2 regions of the Streptomyces sp. NPDC048192 genome follow, and region 2 is predicted to be linked to the other one. Evidence: riboswitches for the same ligand, from Rfam matches in the RefSeq annotation. Region 2 holds a riboswitch; the other holds the start of a gene.
The links. Region 2 has a riboswitch for glycine ahead of gcvP (aminomethyl-transferring glycine dehydrogenase). Riboswitches for the same ligand answer to the same signal wherever they lie in the genome.
Positions count from the first base shown of each region.

Region 1: another riboswitch for glycine. It lies ahead of gcvT (glycine cleavage system aminomethyltransferase GcvT); the one in region 2 lies ahead of gcvP (aminomethyl-transferring glycine dehydrogenase).

Region 1 is NZ_JBIDAL010000024.1:50,321-59,651, forward strand. It holds gene ACGFZN_RS36495 (L-serine ammonia-lyase) at 1-1,346, opposite strand, end outside; gene glyA (serine hydroxymethyltransferase) at 1,432-2,700, opposite strand; gene gcvH (glycine cleavage system protein GcvH) at 2,715-3,092, opposite strand; gene gcvT (glycine cleavage system aminomethyltransferase GcvT) at 3,201-4,319, opposite strand; glycine riboswitch at 4,479-4,578, opposite strand; gene ACGFZN_RS36515 (AAA family ATPase) at 4,741-5,391, shown strand; gene ACGFZN_RS36520 (enhanced serine sensitivity protein SseB) at 5,484-6,275, shown strand; gene ACGFZN_RS36525 (enhanced serine sensitivity protein SseB C-terminal domain-containing protein) at 6,400-7,191, shown strand; gene ACGFZN_RS36530 (ABC transporter permease) at 7,567-8,565, shown strand; gene ACGFZN_RS36535 (ABC transporter substrate-binding protein) at 8,594-9,331, shown strand, end outside.
Region 2 is NZ_JBIDAL010000002.1:566,314-575,644, forward strand. It holds gene modB (molybdate ABC transporter permease subunit) at 1-788, shown strand, start outside; gene ACGFZN_RS05495 (ABC transporter ATP-binding protein) at 785-1,945, shown strand; gene ACGFZN_RS05500 (molybdopterin-binding protein) at 1,974-2,393, shown strand; gene gcvP (aminomethyl-transferring glycine dehydrogenase) at 2,461-5,346, opposite strand; glycine riboswitch at 5,523-5,617, opposite strand; gene ACGFZN_RS05510 (PRC-barrel domain-containing protein) at 5,737-6,105, shown strand; gene ACGFZN_RS05515 (DNA polymerase IV) at 6,030-7,442, opposite strand; gene ACGFZN_RS05520 (MerR family transcriptional regulator) at 7,509-8,153, opposite strand; gene ACGFZN_RS05525 (bifunctional nuclease family protein) at 8,463-8,936, opposite strand; gene ACGFZN_RS05530 (MerR family transcriptional regulator) at 9,022-9,331, opposite strand, start outside.

The DNA.
Region 1 (9,331 bases), on a different contig from region 2:
GCCAGCCCGCCCCGTGCCGTCTCCTTGTACTTCACGGACATGTCCGCGCCGGTGTCCTTCATCGTCTTGATGACCTTGTCCAGGGACACCTTGTGCGAGCCGTCGCCGCGCATGGCCATCTTCGCGGCGGTGACCGCCTTCACCGCGGCCATGCCGTTGCGCTCGATGCACGGGATCTGCACCAGGCCGCCGACCGGGTCGCAGGTCAGGCCGAGGTTGTGCTCCATGCCGATCTCCGCGGCGTTCTCCACCTGCTCGGGGGAGCCGCCGAGGACCTCGGCCAGCGCGCCCGCGGCCATGGAGCAGGCGGAGCCGACCTCGCCCTGGCAGCCGACCTCGGCGCCGGAGATGGAGGCGTTCTCCTTGAAGAGCATGCCGATCGCGCCGGCGGCCAGCAGGAAGCGGACCACGCCGTCCTCGTCGGCGCCGGGCACGAAGTTGATGTAGTAGTGCAGGACGGCCGGGATGATGCCGGCCGCGCCGTTCGTCGGGGCGGTCACCACGCGGCCCCCGGCCGCGTTCTCCTCGTTCACCGCCATCGCGTAGAGCGTGATCCACTCCATGGCGTGGGCCAGCGGGTCGCCCTCGGCGCGCAGCTGACGGGCGGAGACCGCCGCGCGGCGGCGGACCTTCAGGCCGCCGGGCAGGATGCCCTCGCGGGACAGGCCGCGCTGCACGCACTCGCGCATCACCCGCCAGATCTCCAGCAGGCCCGCGCGGATCTCGTCCTCGGTGCGCCAGGCCCGCTCGTTCTCCAGCATCAGGGAGGAGATCGACAGGCCCGTCTCCTTGGTCAGGCGCAGCAGCTCGTCGCCCGTGCGGAAGGGGTACTTCAGGACCGTGTCGTCCAGCTTGATCCGGTCCGCGCCGACCGCGTCCTCGTCCACGACGAAGCCGCCGCCGACCGAGTAGTACGTCTTCGTCAGCAGCTCGGCGCCGGAGGCGTCGTACGCCCACAGGGTCATGCCGTTGGCGTGGTACGGCAGGGCCTTGCGGCGGTGCAGCACGAGGTCCTTGTCGAAGTCGAAGGCGATCTCGTGCTCGGCCAGCAGCGAGATCCGGCCCGCCTGCTTGATCCTCTCCACCCGCTCGTCCGCCGTCTCCACGTCCACGGTGCGCGGGGACGCGCCCTCCAGGCCGAGCAGGACCGCCTTCGGGGTGCCGTGGCCGTGGCCGGTGGCGCCGAGGGAGCCGTACAGCTCGCAGCGCAGGGAGGCCACGGAGGGCAGCAGGTCTTCGTTGCGCAGCCGGCGGGCGAACATGCGCGCGGCGCGCATCGGGCCGACCGTGTGGGAGCTGGACGGGCCGATGCCGATCGAGAACAGGTCGAAGACCGAGATGGCCACGGTCACTCCTCAGGAACAGGGGGATGGCGGGGCGCCCTCGCCGGTCCGGCCTCGGGCGCCCCACCGGGGACTTGCTTCGCCGGGACTACTTGTTCAGGCCCGGGTACAGCGGGTGCTTGTCGGCGAGCGCCTTCACGCGCGCCTTGAGGGCCTCCGCGTCGTACGACGGCTTCAGCGCCTCGGCGATCACGTCCGCGACCTCGGCGAAGTCCTCGGCGGTGAAGCCGCGGGTCGCGAGGGCGGGCGTGCCGATCCGCAGCCCGGACGTCACCATCGGGGGCCGCGGGTCGTTCGGGACCGCGTTGCGGTTGACCGTGATCCCGACCTCGTGGAGCCGGTCCTCGGCCTGCTGCCCGTCCAGCTCCGAGTCGCGCAGGTCGACGAGGATCAGGTGCACGTCCGTGCCGCCGGACAGGACGTTCACCCCGGCCTCACGGGCGTCCGCCGCCGTCAGGCGCTCGGCGAGGATGCGGGCACCCTCCACGGTACGACGCTGGCGCTCCTTGAACTCCTCCGAGGCGGCGACCTTGAAGGAGACCGCCTTGGCGGCGATCACGTGCTCCAGCGGACCGCCCTGGAAGCCGGGGAAGACGGAGGAGTTCAGCTTCTTCGCGAAGTCCTTGCCACGGGCCAGGATGATGCCGCCGCGCGGACCGCCGAGCGTCTTGTGCGTGGTGGAGGTCACCACGTCGGCGTACGGCACCGGGTTGGCGTGCAGGCTCGCCGCGACCAGGCCGGCGAAGTGCGCCATGTCGACCCACAGGTACGCCTCGACCTCGTCGGCGATCCGGCGGAAGGCGGCGAAGTCCAGCTCGCGCGGGTACGCCGACCAGCCGGCGATGATCACCTTCGGGCGGTGCTCCTTGGCGAGCCGCTCGACCTCGGCCATGTCGACCAGGCCGGTGGCGGCGTCCACGTGGTAGGCGACCACGTCGAACTGCTTGCCGGAGAAGTTCAGGCGCATGCCGTGGGTGAGGTGCCCGCCGTGCGCCAGGTCCAGGCCGAGGATGGTGTCCCCGGGCTGGGCGAGGGCGAACAGGGCCGCCTGGTTGGCGGAGGCGCCGGAGTGGGGCTGGACGTTGGCGTACTCGGCGCCGAACAGCTCCTTGACCCGGTCGATGGCGATCTGCTCGGCGACGTCGACGTGCTCGCAGCCGCCGTAGTAGCGGCGGCCGGGGTAGCCCTCGGCGTACTTGTTGGTGAGGACGGAGCCCTGCGCCTCCATCACCGCGAGCGGCGCGAAGTTCTCGGAGGCGATCATCTCCAGCGTGGACTGCTGGCGGCCGAGCTCGGCGTCGACCGCGGCGGCGATCTCCGGGTCCAGCTCGTGCAGGGGCGTGTTCAGGACGGTCATACGGCTACGACTCCTCAGCCGGCGTTCTGGGCGGTGTACTCGTCGGCGGAGAGCAGGTCGGCCGGCTCCTCCGTTACGCGCACCTTGAACAGCCAGCCGCCCTCGAAGGGGGCCGAGTTCACCAGCGACGGGTCGTTGACGACGTCCTCGTTGATCTCGGTGATCTCACCGGTGACCGGCGAGTACAGGTCGGAGACCGACTTGGTGGACTCCAGCTCGCCGCAGGTCTCGCCCGCGGACACCGTGGAGCCGACCTCGGGGAGCTGGGCGTAGACGACGTCGCCGAGCGCGTTCGCCGCGAACTCGGTGATGCCGACCGTCGACACGCCGTCCTCGGCGGGCGACAGCCACTCGTGCTCCTTGCTGTAGCGCAGCTGCTGGGGGTTGCTCATGGCCTGAATTCTCCTGTACGCGCGGGAGTGATGATGACGGGGGGACTGCTGGAGCCGCTGTGGGCAGCGGTGACGTGCGCGGGGTCACACAGTGGCCGCGCTCAGTGTCTACTTCTGGCGCTTGTAGAACGGCAGCGCCACGACCTCGTACGGCTCGTGGCTGCCCCGGATGTCCACGCCGACGCCCTCGGTGCCCGGCGCCGCGTGCGCCGCGTCGACGTACGCCATGGCGATCGGCTTGCCCAGGGTGGGGGAGGGGGCGCCGGAGGTGACCTCGCCGATCACCTCGCCGCCCGCGACGACGGCGTACCCGGCGCGCGGGACGCGGCGGCCCTGGGCGACGAGGCCGACGAGGACCCGCGGAGGGTTCTCCTGAGCCTTGGCCGCGGCCTGCTCGAGCGCCTCGCGCCCGACGAAGTCGCCCTCCTTGTCGAACTTCACCACGCGGCCGAGCCCGGCGTCGAAGGGGGTCAGCCCGGTGGTCAGCTCGTGCCCGTACAGCGGCATGCCCGCCTCCAGGCGCAGGGTGTCCCGGCAGGACAGGCCGCAGGGGACGAGACCGGCGCCCTCGCCGGCCTTGGTCAGCGCCTGCCACAGCTCGACGGCGTGCTCGGGCTTCACGAACAGCTCGAAGCCGTCCTCGCCGGTGTAGCCGGTGCGGGCGATCAGGGCCGGGACGCCGGCGACGGTGCCGGGCAGGCCGGCGTAGTACTTCAGGCCGTCGAGGTCGGCGTCGGTGAGGGACTTCAGGATGCCGGGGGACTCGGGGCCCTGGACGGCGATCAGCGCGTAGGCGTCCCGGTCGTCGCGGACCTCGGCGTCGAAGCCGGCGGCGCGCTCGGTGAGGGCGTCCAGCACCACCTGGGCGTTGGAGGCGTTGGCGACGACCATGTACTCGGTCTCGGCGAGCCGGTAGACGATCAGGTCGTCCAGGATGCCGCCGTCGGCCCGGCAGATCATGGTGTAGCGGGCACGGCCCACGCCGACGGAGGCGATGTTGCCGACCAGGGCGTGGTTCAGGAAGGCGGCGGCGCCGTCGCCGGTGACGGTGATCTCGCCCATGTGGGAGAGGTCGAACAGACCCGCCTTCGTGCGCACGGCGATGTGCTCGTCGCGCTCGGAGCCGTAGCGCAGCGGCATGTCCCAGCCGGCGAAGTCGGTCATCGTCGCACCGAGCGCCCGATGCACGGCATCGAGCGCGGTGTGACGGAGTTCAGAGCTGCTCATCGGTCGGTCGTCTCCCAGGGCAAAGCAGAACGGGCGAGGAACGTTCCTCCCCATCTGTCATCGGAACCTGAGAGGTTCGCCGGGACCGCCACGGGGGCGATCACGGCTTGCACCTTGGGTGGAGCCACTGGCGTAGAGCGGCCCGCTTTTCAGATGTGCCTCGCCCGCGCGGTAACGGGGCCTGAGAGATTCAAGGGAGGGACTTGCTCCTTCGGCGCCCCGGCATCAGTGCTGCCAGGGACTCTCCCGCGCGGATTCAAGCGGCCGGTATGCAGTTGGCGGCCACATCATCGCACGCCGAGCGCGCATTTGTAACCGACCTGTGGCAGGGCGCGGACCGCACCGACGACATCGCCCATTACCTTCCCTTTACGCGTTGCGGGCAGGAAGATTACCGAAGCGACAGGGGAGGACGATCACGGTGAACAGGACCCCGGCGTACGCCGCCACCGCCGCCACCACCGGCATCACGGTGCCGAAGCAGCGCTCCGCCCCGGCCCCCGTCGTCCGCGACCTGCGCGACCGCGCCGGCCGCGGCCCGCGCGCCCTGCTCTTCGGCCCCCGCGACCTGGTCGTGATCACCGGCCTGCCCGGCAGCGGCAAGTCCACTCTGATGCGGCGGGCGGTCACCGGCCCCCGCGTCGACTCCCAGGACACCCGCGACCGCTGGGACGCCCGCACCCCCCGTCTCCTCCCGTACGCCCTGTACCGCCCCCTGGTCCGCCTCGCCCACTACGCGGCTCTGCGCCGAGCCCTGCGCACCGGCGAGGGTGTCGTCGTGCACGACTGCGGCACCCAGCCCTGGGTGCGCCGCTGGCTCGCCCGCGAGGCCCGCCGCCGTGGCGCCGCCCTCCACCTGCTGCTGCTCGACGTGACCCCCGCTACCGCCCGCGAGGGCCAGCGCGAGCGCGGCCGGGGCGTCTCCGCCCACGCCTTCCGCCGCCACCGCCGTACGACCGCCCGGCTGATCGCCGCGGTCGAGGCGGGCGAGCCGCCCGCCGGCTGCGGCTCGGCGACCCTGCTGGACCGGCCCGCGGCGAACGCCCTGCACCGGATCGCCTTCACCGCGTGAGGCCGGCGAACGGACGTCCGAAGGTGAGGCACTGTCACAGCCACCCGCTAGCCTTCATGGCACAGCAGTGGTTCCCAGCAGGCGGTAGGCAGATGGACTTCCCGGCGGACATTCCCGCGGACTTCCCGGCACAAGCGCACCCCCAGCCGCACGGCGGCTGGCCCGGCAACGAACTGGAGGAGGTGCTCTCGGCCTCCCTCGGCATGCCCGCCGCGGCCGGCCGGATCATCGAGGTGCTGGGCCGCAGCCTGCTGTGGATCCCGCTGCCCAACGGCGGCGGCCCGGACAGCGGCCCGCTGGACCTGCCCTCGCTGGACATCGACGGCCAGGCGTACGTCCCGGTGTTCAGCTCCGAGGAGCAGCTGCGCCAGGCGGCCGGCTCCCACATGGCGTACACCATCGCGCCCGCCGTGGAGTTCGCCCGCGGTCTGCCCCCGCAGATCGGCATCGCCGTCAACCCCGACGCGCTGGTCGGCATCCCGCTGCCGCCGGCGGCGGTGGCCGAGCTGTGCCGGGCCGGCCGCACCCCGCTGGACGGCCCGAACACCGGCGGCCGGGTCCGGCTCTTCGAGCCCGACTGGCAGGACGACCCGGTCGACTTCCTCTCCGCCGCGTCCGCCGAGTTCGCCGGGACCGGCGTGGTCCGCACCGCCCGCCGCTGCCTGGCCGCGATCGAGACCGACGAGCCGGTCATGTTCGTGGGCGTCGAACTCTCCCAGTGGGAGGGCGACCTGCGCGCCCTGCCCCTCCAGGCCCTCGGCAGAGCCCTCGGCAAAATCCCGGTCAAGTGGCCGGTCAACCTGGTCCTGCTGGACGTCACGGACGACCCGGTGGCCGAATGGATGAAGGCGAGGGTCCGCCCCTTCTATCAGTACGGCCACTGAGGCGCCCGAAGGGGAGCGAGCGGCCACGGGGGACCGGCACCCGTGCACGCACCCGGGGCGGCACCCCGGTGGGCGCTTAAGCTGTCCCCGAACGCGGGGCACAGAAAAGAGAAGGGCACGACAGGTGAGCGCGAGCCACAGCGGCAGCGTCAGCGTGGAACACGCGCTGCGCCAGGTCACCCCCGGCCGCTACGACGCCTACGAGGCCCTGCTCCGCGCCCTCGCCACGCCCTCCGCCGGCCAGATCTGGATGCTGCTGTGGCACGGCCACGCCGGCTCCCCGGACGCCCAGTACGGAAACATGGAGGTCGACGGCTTCCAGTACGCCCCCTGCGTCACCTCCGCCCAGGAGCTGTCGGCCAGCGGCTGGAACCGGTCGTACGAGGTCGTCGACGGGCTCGACGTGGCCCGCACCCTCTACCCCGACCACTACGGCCTGTGGCTGAACCCGCACGCCCCGGGCGGCGGCGTCGGCATCCCGTGGCTGGACCTGCGCCGGATCGCCACCGGGCTGGACCGCCAGCCCGCGGGACCGCTCCGGCTGAGCGAACCCGGCATCGAGGTCCCGCAGTTCTACGCCCTCCTCGCGCAGAACGCCCACCGCACCCCGGCCCTGCGCTCCCTGCGCCGCGCCTGGGTGCAGCCGGCGCTCGGCGCGCCGTACCTCGCCATCGGCCTGGACGTGTACGACACCTCCCCGGCCGCCGTGGACTCGGTGCGCGCGATGATGCAGCAGTCCGTCGGGGCGGTCCCGGAGGGCCTGCCGGTGTCGACGGTCGTGATGACCGACGACTACGACCCGGTCGTGATGTGGATGCGGGCCAACGCCCGCCCCTTCTACGACCGCGAGGCGCACGCGGCGCCGGCGCCCGCGGCCGGCCCCGGATTCGGCTACACGGGACCCCGCTCCTACTGAGCACCCGGGTGCTGTGACCTGGGCCACAACGCTGTCGCGCGCCCTCAACTAGCCTTGACGACCGCCCGGTTCGGGAGAGGAGCGCGGTGATGCCCGCGTCCGGCAGCCGATCTTCCCTGTTCGGATAACGGATTCCCCTAGGCGGCATCACGTTTGCGCATACTTTCTCCATCAGACCTGGCGCGTGATCGAGAGCGCGTTGAAGACTCGCCTCTCAAGACGCGAGGCCATCGATCCTGTGCTCGAACCAGGCACGGGACCAGCTGGCTCTCCAGGGCCGTCACCCATCGTGCGGCCGGCGCAGGTAAGTGAACCAAGCCGCCCACAGCGGCGGACAAAGGCCGGTCACCACCGGCGAGAGGGGTCAGGTCAACTGTGACCGCACCGATCGAGACCACCGGGGAAGAGGCTGCAGCGCCTCCCGAGTCCGTGCTCGCCGGGGCCAAGAAGAGCCAGATCGAAGGGCGTTCACTCAGCCAGATCGCCTGGACCCGGTTCAAGCGGGACAAGGTGGCCGTGGCGGGCGGCGTCGTCGTCATCCTGCTCGTGCTGATGGCGGTGCTCGCCAAGCCGATCGAGTGGATCTTCGGGCTCGACCCGGACAAGTTCCACCAGGACCTCATCGACCCGGCGCTGCTGGCCCCCAAGGGCAGCTGGGGCGGCATGAGCTGGTCCCACCCGCTGGGCGTGGACCCGCAGTACGGCCGTGACATGCTCGCCCGCATCATCGACGGCTCCTGGGTCTCGCTCCTGGTCGCCGGTGGCGCCACCCTCCTCTCGGTGGTCATCGGCACCGTGCTCGGCGTCATCGCCGGCTACTACGGCGGCTGGGTCGACAGCCTCATCAGCAAGCTCATGGACACCTTCCTGGCGTTCCCGCTGCTGCTGTTCGCCATCGCCATCTCCGCCTCGGTGCAGGACGGGTTCTTCGGGCTCAACGGCCTGTCGCTGCGGATCTGTGTGCTGATCTTCGTGATCGGCTTCTTCAGCTGGCCCTACATCGGCCGCATCGTGCGCGCCCAGACGATGACCCTGCGCAGGCGGGAGTTCGTCGAGGCCGCCACCAGCCTGGGCGCCCGCGGCCCGTACATCCTGTTCCGCGAGCTGCTCCCCAACCTCGTCGCGCCGATCCTCGTCTACTCGACGCTGATCATCCCGACGAACATCCTCTTCGAGGCCGCGTTGAGCTTCCTCGGAGTCGGTATCGCTCCGCCGCAGGCCTCCTGGGGCGGCATGCTCAGCAACGCCGTGGATCTCTACACCGCAGATCCGCAGTACATGTTCGTGCCCGGACTGGCGATCTTCATCACCGTCCTGGCCTTCAACCTGCTGGGTGACGGGCTGCGTGACGCGCTCGACCCTCGCAGCAAGTGATCCATCGATAGAGGGGGCTTTCCTCAACGTGAAGACCAGAAGGGTTATCGCCGCCGTGGCGTCGGTCACGGCGCTCTCCCTGGGCGCGGCCGCCTGTGGCGGCGGGGGCGGCAAGAGCAGCAGTGGCGGCAGCGGCAGCAAGGACGCGGCGCTCAGCTCCATCGTCAACGCCTCGAGCAAGAAGGGGGGGACGGTCACGCTGGAGGACTCCGACGTGCCGGACTCCCTGGACCCGGGCAACACCTACTACGGCTTCGTGCAGAACTTCTCGCGCCTGTACGCGCGGACGCTCGTCACGTTCAAGCCGGCCGCCGGCAAGGACGGCCTCACGGTCGTCCCGGACCTCGCCGAGTCCCTGGGCACGCCCAGCAAGGACGCCAAGACCTGGACCTACCACCTGCGTCCGGGCCTGAAGTTCGAGGACGGCACCCCGATCACGTCCAAGGACGTCAAGTACGCGATCGAGCGCTCCAACTTCGCGCCCGAGGCCCTGTCCAACGGCCCGACGTACTTCAAGGCGTACCTGCAGGGCGGTGACAAGTACAAGGGCCCGTACAAGGACAAGAAGGGCCTGGACTCCATCGCCACCCCGGACGACCGCACGATCGTCTTCCACCTGAACCAGCCGTTCGCCGACTTCGACTACCTGGCGACCTTCTCCCAGACGGCCCCCGTGCCGCAGGCGAAGGACGACGGCGCGAAGTACGTCCAGCACATCGTGTCCTCCGGTCCCTACAAGTTCTCGTCGTACGAGGAGGGCGCCAGC
Region 2 (9,331 bases):
CGGGGGGCCGGCGCGGGGTTCCGTTGCCGCTGCTGCTGCCGGGCCTGCTGGCGCTGGCGTTCCTGCTGCTGCCGCTTGTCGCGCTGCTCGTCCGCGCGCCCTGGCGCAGCCTGCCGCAGCAGCTGTCCAGCACCGAGGTGTGGCAGGCGCTCCAGCTGTCGCTGGTCAGCGCCACGGCGGCGACGGCCGTCAGCCTCGTCCTGGGCGTGCCGCTGGCCTGGCTGCTGGCCCGCACGGAGTTCCCCGGCCGGGGGTTCGTACGGGCCCTGGTGACCCTGCCGCTGGTGCTGCCGCCGGTGGTCGGCGGTGTGGCGCTGCTCCTCGCGCTCGGCCGCAACGGGGTGATCGGGCGGTGGCTGGACGCCTGGTTCGGGATCACGCTGCCGTTCACCACCGCCGGGGTCGTGCTCGCCGAGGCGTTCGTCGCGATGCCGTTCCTGGTCATCAGCGTCGAGGGCACCCTGCGCGCCGCCGACCCGCGGTACGAGGAGGCGGCGGCCACGCTGGGCGCGTCCCGGTTCACCGCGTTCCGCCGGGTCACGCTGCCGCTGATCGCGCCCGGCATCGCGGCGGGCGCGGTCCTCGCCTGGGCGCGCGCGCTCGGCGAGTTCGGCGCGACCATCACCTTTGCGGGCAACTTCCCCGGCCGTACCCAGACCATGCCCCTCGCGGTCTATCTGGCCCTGCAGAACGACCCCGACGCCGCGATCGCCCTGAGCCTGGTCCTGCTGGCGGTGTCGATCGCGGTCCTGGCCGGGTTGCGCGACCGCTGGATGACCACCTCATGACGAACGCCCACCCGCCGCAGCGACACCCCGCACCCACCGACGAGGCCGACGCCCCCCAGCAACCGTGCGCAGCCTCCGGCGGCGCTCAGCCCCCACGGAGCACCGACGGCCCGCACACCGCCGGCCTGGACGCCCGCCTCATAGTCGACCGCCCCGGCTTCCGCCTGGACCTCGCCCTCACCGCCGCCCCCGGTGACGTCGTCGCCCTCCTCGGCCCCAACGGCGCCGGGAAGACCACCGCCCTGCGCGCCCTGGCCGGCCTCACCCCGCTCACCGCGGGTCACCTGCGTCTGGACGGCACCGCGCTGGACCGCACTCCCCCGGAGTCCCGTCCGGTCGGCGTGGTCTTCCAGGACTACCTGCTCTTCCCCCACCTGTCCGCCCTGGACAACGTCGCCTTCGGCCCCCGCTGCCAGGGCGCGGGCAAGGCGGAGGCCCGCGCGCAGGCGGCGGCCTGGCTGGACCGGATGGGCCTCGCCGCGCACGCGGGCGCCAAGCCGCGCCGCCTGTCCGGCGGCCAGGCCCAGCGCGTGGCCCTGGCCCGCGCCCTGGCCACCCGCCCCCGGCTGCTGCTCCTGGACGAGCCGCTGGCGGCGCTGGACGCCCGCACGCGCCTGGAGGTGCGCGCACAACTGCGCCGGCATCTGGCCGAGTTCGAGGCCGTGGCCGTCCTGGTCACGCACGACCCGCTGGACGCCATGGTGCTCGCGGACCGGCTGGTGGTGATCGAGCGCGGCAGCGTGGTCCAGGAGGGCGCCCCCGCCGACATCGCCCGCCGCCCGCGCACCGACTACATCGCCCAGCTCGTCGGCCTCAACCTCTACCGCGGCCGGGCCGACGGCCACACCGTGCGGCTCGACGCGGGGCCGTCGATCACCACGACCGAGGAGCTGGACGGTCCGGCGTTCGTGGCGTTCCCGCCGTCCGCCGTCACCCTGTTCCGGGACCGGCCCACCGGCGCCAGCGCCCGCAACCTGTGGCGCTGCGAGGTGGCAGGCCTGGAGACGCACGGCGACCAGATCCGCGCCGACCTCACCGGCGAACTGCCGCTCGCCGCCGATCTCACCACGCTCGCCGCGGCCGACCTCGGCCTGCACCCCGGGTCTGCTGTCTGGGCGACGGTCAAAGCGACGCAGACGCACGCGTACCCGGCCTGAACGGTCGGGCGCCCTACGGTGAGTGTCCATGACCCTGAGCATCCGCAACCAGCTCCCCGGCACCGTCACCGAGGTCCATCCGGGCGAGGCCATGGCCATCGTCAGGCTCCGGCTGGACGGCGGCCAGCACCTCGTGGCGGCCGTCACCAAGGAGTCCGCCGACGAACTGGCCCTCGCCCCCGGCTCCTCCGTCCGCGCCCTGGTGAAGTCGACGGAGGTCTCCGTGGCCACCCGGCGGGTGGAGGGCCTGTCGATCCGCAACCAGCTTCCCGGCGCGGTCACCGGCCTGACGACCGGCGCGGTCATGGCAACGGTGAAGATCACCGTCGACGGGGGCGTCCTGACCGCGGCGATCACCAAGGACGCGGTCGCCGACCTCGGCCTGTTCGTGGGCTCCGACGTGGTCGCCCTCATCAAGGCGACCGAGGTGTCCCTCGCGACGGCGTGACAGGCCGCGTGACGGGCCAAGGGCCCCGCCCGGAGTCCGGACGGGGCCCTTGGAGAATGCCGTTCGCTCAGTCCTCGTACGCGTCCAGCGGCGGGCAGGAGCACACCAGGTTGCGGTCGCCGAAGGCCTGGTCGATACGGCGCACCGGCGGCCAGTACTTGTCGGCGGCCGACACCCCGGCCGGGAAGACGGCCTCCTCGCGGCCGTAGGCGTGCTTCCACTCACCGCCGAGCGCGGCGGCGGTGTGCGGGGCGTTCCGCAGCGGGTTGTCCTCCGCCGGCCACTCCCCGGATCCGACCTTCTCGATCTCCGCGCGGATGGCGATCATCGCGTCGCAGAACCGGTCCAGCTCGGTGAGGTCCTCCGACTCGGTCGGCTCGATCATCAGGGTGCCGGCCACCGGGAAGGACATGGTCGGCGCGTGGAAGCCGTAGTCGATCAGCCGCTTGGCCACGTCGTCCACGCTCACGCCGGTCGCCTTGGTCAGCGGGCGCAGGTCGATGATGCACTCGTGCGCGACCAGGCCGCCGGGGCCGGTGTAGAGCACCGGGTAGTGCGGCTCGAGGCGCTTGGCGATGTAGTTCGCCGACAGCACGGCGACCTGAGTGGCCCGCTTGAGGCCCTCGCCGCCCATCAGACGGACGTAGGCCCAGGAGATGGGCAGGATGCCCGCGGAGCCCCAGGGAGCGGCCGAGATCGGACCGACGCCGGTCTCCGGGCCGGCGGCCGGCTGCAGCGGGTGGTTCGGCAGGTACGGCGCCAGGTGCGAGCGGACCGCGACCGGGCCGACGCCGGGGCCGCCGCCGCCGTGCGGGATGCAGAACGTCTTGTGCAGGTTCAGGTGGGAGACGTCACCGCCGAAGTGGCCCGGCTTGGCGAGACCGACCAGGGCGTTGAGGTTGGCGCCGTCGACGTACACCTGACCGCCGGCCTCGTGCACCCGGGCGCAGATGTCGGCGACGTGCTCCTCGAACACGCCGTGCGTGGACGGGTAGGTGATCATCAGCACCGCCAGCTCGTCGCGGTACTGCTCGATCTTCGCCCGCAGGTCCTCGACGTCGATCTCGCCGTCCTCGGCGGTCCTGACGACGACGACCCTCATGCCGGCCATCACGGCGCTGGCCGCGTTGGTGCCGTGCGCGGAGGACGGGATCAGGCAGACGGTGCGCTGCTCGTCGCCGTTGGCGCGGTGGTAGCCGCGTACGGCGAGCAGGCCGGCCAGTTCGCCCTGGGAGCCGGCGTTCGGCTGCAGGGAGACCTTGTCGTAGCCGGTGACCTCGGCGAGACGTTCCTCCAGCTCGCGGATGAGCGTGAGGTAGCCCTCGGCCTGCCCGGCGGGCGCGAAGGGGTGCAGCTGGCCGAACTCGGGCCAGGTGACCGGCTCCATCTCGGTGGTCGCGTTGAGCTTCATGGTGCAGGAGCCCAGCGGGATCATGCCGCGGTCGAGCGCGTAGTCGCGGTCGGCGAGCCGGCGCAGGTAGCGCAGCATCGCGGTCTCGGAGCGGTGCTGGTGGAAGACCGGGTGGGTGAGGTAGGCGTCGGTGCGCAGCAGCGCCTCGGGGAGGGTGTCCTCGGCGGTCGCGTCCAGTGCCTCGATGTCGGCCTCGACGCCGAACGCGGACCACACCGCGGCGAGCTGCGCACGCTTGGTGGTCTCGTCGCAGGCGATCGAGACGTGGTCGGCGTCGACGAGGTGCAGGTTGACGCCGTTGTCCCGGGCGGCGGCGGCGACCTGGGCGGCCTTGCCGGGCACGCGCGCGGTGACGGTGTCGAAGAACGCGCCGTGCACGATCTCCACGCCGGCGGCCTTCAGGCCCTCGGCGAGGAGGGTGGCGTACCGGTGCGTACGGCGGGCGATGGTCTTCAGGCCCTCCGGCCCGTGGTAGACGGCGTACATGCCGGCCATCACGGCGAGCAGCACCTGCGCGGTGCAGATGTTGCTGGTGGCCTTCTCGCGGCGGATGTGCTGCTCACGGGTCTGCAGGGCGAGGCGGTAGGCCTTGTTGCCGTCGGCGTCGACGGACACGCCCACGAGCCGGCCGGGCAGGCTGCGCGCGAACTTCTCGTGCACGGCCATGTAGCCGGCGTGCGGACCGCCGAAGCCCATCGGCACGCCGAAGCGCTGGGTGGTGCCGACGGCGATGTCGGCGCCCAGCTCGCCCGGAGAGGTGAGCAGGGTCAGCGCGAGCAGATCGGCGGCGACGGTGACCAGGGCGCCCAGCTCGTGCGCCTGGTCGATGACCGGCTTGATGTCGCGTACGGCGCCGGAGGCGCCCGGGTACTGGATCAGCACACCGTTGATCTCGCGCTCGGCGACCTCGGCCGGGATGCCCTCGGAGAGGTCGGCGACGACGACCTCGACGCCGGTCGGCTCCGCGCGGGTCTGGATGACGGCGATGGTCTGCGGCAGCGCGTCCGCGTCGACCAGGAAGAGGCCCTTCTTGTTCCTGCCCATGCGGCGGGAGAGCGCCATGGCCTCGGCGGCGGCGGTGCCCTCGTCCAGGAGGGAGGCGCCGGAGGTGGGCAGGCCGGTGAGCTCGGCGACCATGGTCTGGAAGTTCAGCAGCGCTTCGAGCCGGCCCTGGGAGATCTCCGGCTGGTACGGGGTGTAAGCCGTGTACCAGGCCGGGTTCTCCATGACGTTGCGCAGGATGACGGGCGGGGTGAACGTCCCGTAGTAGCCCAGGCCGATCATGGAGTCGAGGACCTGGTTGCGGTCGGCGAGCGCGCGCAGCTCGGCGAGCACCTCGGCCTCGGTGCGGGCGCCGGGCAGGTCGAGGGCGTCGGCGTTCTTGATCACATCGGGGACCGCCGCGGCGGTCAGCTCGTCCAGCGAGCCGTAGCCGACGTGCGCGAGCATCTTCGCCCGCGCCTCCTGGTCGGGCCCGATGTGACGCTGCTCGAACGGGATGCCCGCTTCGAGCTCCGAGAGCGGAATGCGGTGGGCGGTCATTGCGGAGGCCTCCTGGTCTGACGCGACCTTCGAGGGGCACCACTGCACGGGTGCCCGGACGGCCTCCCCCTCTGTCATCTCAACCTGAGAGCTTCACCGGGTCGCCCGAGGGCACCCGGTTTTCACCGTCGGTGAGAGCCGGTGCCGTCGGCACCCGCCCTGCTTTCCAGAGTGACCTCGTCCGTGCGGTACGTGAGCCTGAGAGATTCCGGGGAGGATTTGCTCCTTCGGCGCCTCCGAGGTGGTCGGAGGACTCTCCCGCACGGGGTCAGCAGCCGCTGTCAGCCTACCAGCGAGGCCAACGCCGGGGCCCTCGAGTGGCCGCCTGACTGATTCTGCTCTTTTGTAGTGCTTACGGATGAGTTGCGACCAAGTGGAGGGAGACGGACCGTGCAGACCGAGATCGATCCGCGCAACCTGATCGGCCGCAAGGCGTTCGACCGCAACGGCACCAAGATCGGCACGATCGACGAGGTGTACCTCGACGACGCGACCGGCGTCCCCGAATGGGCGGCCATACGCACCGGACTGTTCTCCCGCGACGCCTTCGTCCCCCTGGAACCGAGCGAACTGGTGGAAGGCTCCCTCCACGTCCCCTTCGACCGCGCCCTGATCAAGGACGCCCCCGACTTCGGCGTGGGCCGCCACCTCTCCCCCGAACAGGAACTCCAGCTCTACCACCACTACGGCCTCGACGTGGTCTCACCCCCGGTCCCGGACCACGACTTCGGCAAACTGGCGGGCTCCGAGGAGACCTGAAGGACGGCGTCCGAGACCAGCGGCAACGGATCGGCCGACTCCAGCGCAGGATCGTCGACGGAAAACGTCCGCACCCGCCCCGGAGGGGACTGCGGCGTCTCGAACCGCACCGTCACCCGGCCCAGCCCGCTCCCCTGGACCCAGCCGTGCCCGTACTCCGCGTGCCTGACGTCCTGGCCGGCCCGCCAGGACCGCTCCTCCGGCTCCGGCCGCTCCAGCACGGCCGCGGCGTCCCCCTGCTCGGGCTCCTCGGCTTCGGGCACCGGCATGGCCTGGGCGAACAGGTCCTCCTGGGTGTAGTCGGCGAGCCCGGAGACGCCCACGCCGAGCAGGCGTACCCCGCCCGTGGTGTCCACCGAGTCCAGCAGCCGCGCGGCCGCCTCCCGCACCACCGCCGGATCGTCGGTGGGCCCCCGCAGTGTCTCCGACCGGGTCAGCGTCGAGAAGTCGTACCGGCGCACCTTCAGCACGATGGTCCGCCCCGACAGCCCGGCTCCGCGCAGCCGCCCCACGCACCGGTCGGCGAGCCGCCGCACCTCCAGCCCGATCCGCAGCCGGTCGTGGATGTCCACGTCGTAGGTGTCCTCGACCGACACCGACTTCGCCTCGCGCTCGGCCACCACGGGCCGCTCGTCGTGGGCCAGGGCCATGGCGTACAGCGCCTGCCCGTGCGCCTTTCCCAGCAGCCGTACCAGCTCGTCCTCGCCCGCCTCGGCCAGTTCCTCGACCGTGGTGATGCCGGCCCTGCGCAGATGGTCCCCGGTGGCCGGCCCCACCCCCGGCAGGGTCCGCACCGGCATCGGCCCCAGCAGCGCCCGCTCGGAGCCCGGCTCGATCACCACCAGCCCGTCCGGCTTGGCCTGCTCGGAGGCGATCTTGGCGAGCATCTTGGAGGCGGCGAGCCCCACCGATCCGGTGAGCCCGGTGACCGCCCGGATGTCCGCGCGCAGCTTGGTCCCGGCCAGCCGCGCCGACTCCTCGTCCCAGGCCGTCCCACCGGCCTCGAGGTCCACGAACGCCTCGTCCAGGCTGAGCGGCTCCACCAGCGGCGACAGCTGCCGCAGCAGCGCCATCACCTGCTCGCTGATCTCCCGGTACAGGGCGAACCGCGGCACCAGATACGCCGCGTTGGGCGCCAGCCGGCGCGCCTGGGCCATGGGCATCGCCGAGTGGACCCCGAAGACCCGCGCCTCGTACGACGCGGTGGCCACCACCCCGCGCGGACCGAGCCCGCCCACGACGACCGCTTTCCCGCGCAGGCTCGGCTTCGACGCCTGCTCCACCGAGGCGTAGAAGGCATCCATGTCGAGATGCAGGATCGTGGGCGCGTTTCTCACATCTCCGATGCTGCACCACGGCACTGACAATGCCGTGGCGCAGTCGGACGCCCGGTGGGCCGGGGCTCAGACCGCCCGGTTGCGGCGGCGTGCCAGCTCGTCCGCGGGGTTGTGCCCGACGAGGGTCTCGCCGGTGTCGATGCGCTCGCCGTGCAGCTGCGAGAGCGCGCTTTCCACGTCGCGCCAGACCACCCCGACGGCGATCCCGAAGATGCCCTGACCGCCCTGGAGCAGGGCGTGGACCTCGTCGGGCGAGGTGCACTCGTACACCGTGGCGCCGTCGCTCATCAGCGTCATCCGCTCCAGGTCGCGGAAACCGCGTTCCCTGAGGTGCTGCACGGCCGTGCGGATGTTCTGCAGCGAGACCCCGGTGTCCAGGAACCGCTTGACGATCTTCAGGACGACGACGTCCCGGAAGCTGTACAGCCGCTGTGTCCCCGAGCCGTAGGCGGGCCGCACGCTCGGCTCGACCAGGCCGGTGCGCGCCCAGTAGTCGAGCTGCCGGTAGGTGATGCCGGCGGCCGCGCAGGCCGTCGGCCCCCGGTAGCCGATCTGTTCCGACGTCATGGAAGCCGCCCCTCCGCCGTTCGGCACCACCGTCGGCCGCTGCGGAGCGTGATCCACCGCGCTGCTGTGAACCGGGTACGGCCCGTTCTCCCCGAAGCCGCGCACGGGAGCACCCCCAGCCGTACCGTCGCCGCTGGTTCTCACGCCGACCTCCGTCCTTGACCTGCCTTCACGACGGTAGGCAGTCACCAGGGGTGCGTCAACGATCGCCACACTCGGCACGCCGAGTGATAATCACCCTAGGAGTGGTTTCCCGTGCCCCACCGCGGGGAAAGGCTAGCCGAATGCGCTCGGGGGAACGCCTAGGACGCTCTCAAAGGCCGATGGCACATGCCCGGCGACCGGGCTCGGCCGGGGCGCTTCCCCCGCGTATCCGGGTCGGCGCCGGCCGGCCGTTCCACGCTCACGCACGGCTCAGCTCACCGGTTGCCCGCGCTCACTGATTGCCCGTGCTCACTGGTTGCTCGTACCGAAGTCCTCGGGCGAGATCTGGTCGAGGAACTCGCGGAACTTCTCCACCTCGTCCTCCTGCTCGTCCGGAATGGCGATGCCGGCGTCGTCCAGCACCGTGTCACTGCCGTAGATCGGCGTTCCGGTGCGCAGGGCCAGCGCTATGGCATCGGAGGGACGGGCGCTGACCTCGACCCCGCTGGCGAAGACCAGCTCCGCGTAGAAGACGCCCTCCCGCAGATCGGTGATGCGTACCTCGGTCAGCTCCTGGCCCACGGCCTCCAGCACGTCCTTGAACAGGTCGTGGGTCAGCGGCCTGGCGGGGGCCATGCCCTGCTGGGCGAACGCGATCGCCGTCGCCTCTCCCGGCCCGATCCAGATGGGGAGGTAACGGTCACCTCCCACTTCGCGCAGGAGCACGATCGGTTGGTTGGAGGGCATTTCGACCCGGACACCTACGACATCGAGCTCGTTCACACAGCAACCCTAGGCCGTGCCCGGGACGTTTGGGTAGTCGGGCCGGGAACAGGTGGCCGATCCGGGTCGCCGGCGGACCCGGCGTTCAGGGCAGCCGGACCCCGAGGGCGGTCTGCACCAGCGCCGCGTGCAGCTTCACCGTGAGCGCCGCCAGCTCCTTGGCACGGGCCTCGGCGTGTGCCCTGGTCTGCGGGTTGCGGTGGCGCCTGAGCGGGGCCACGACCTGCTCCACGAGCCCGGCCTCGCGCTCGGCGGCGGCCTTCATCACCCGAAGGTGGCGTGGCTCGATGCCGTACCGGCCCAGTTCGGCGATGAGGGAGGCCACGGTGACCGCCTCGGCGTCGTAGGCGCCGTCCTGGAGCGGAGCGATGAGGCCGTACGACTCCCACTCCTTC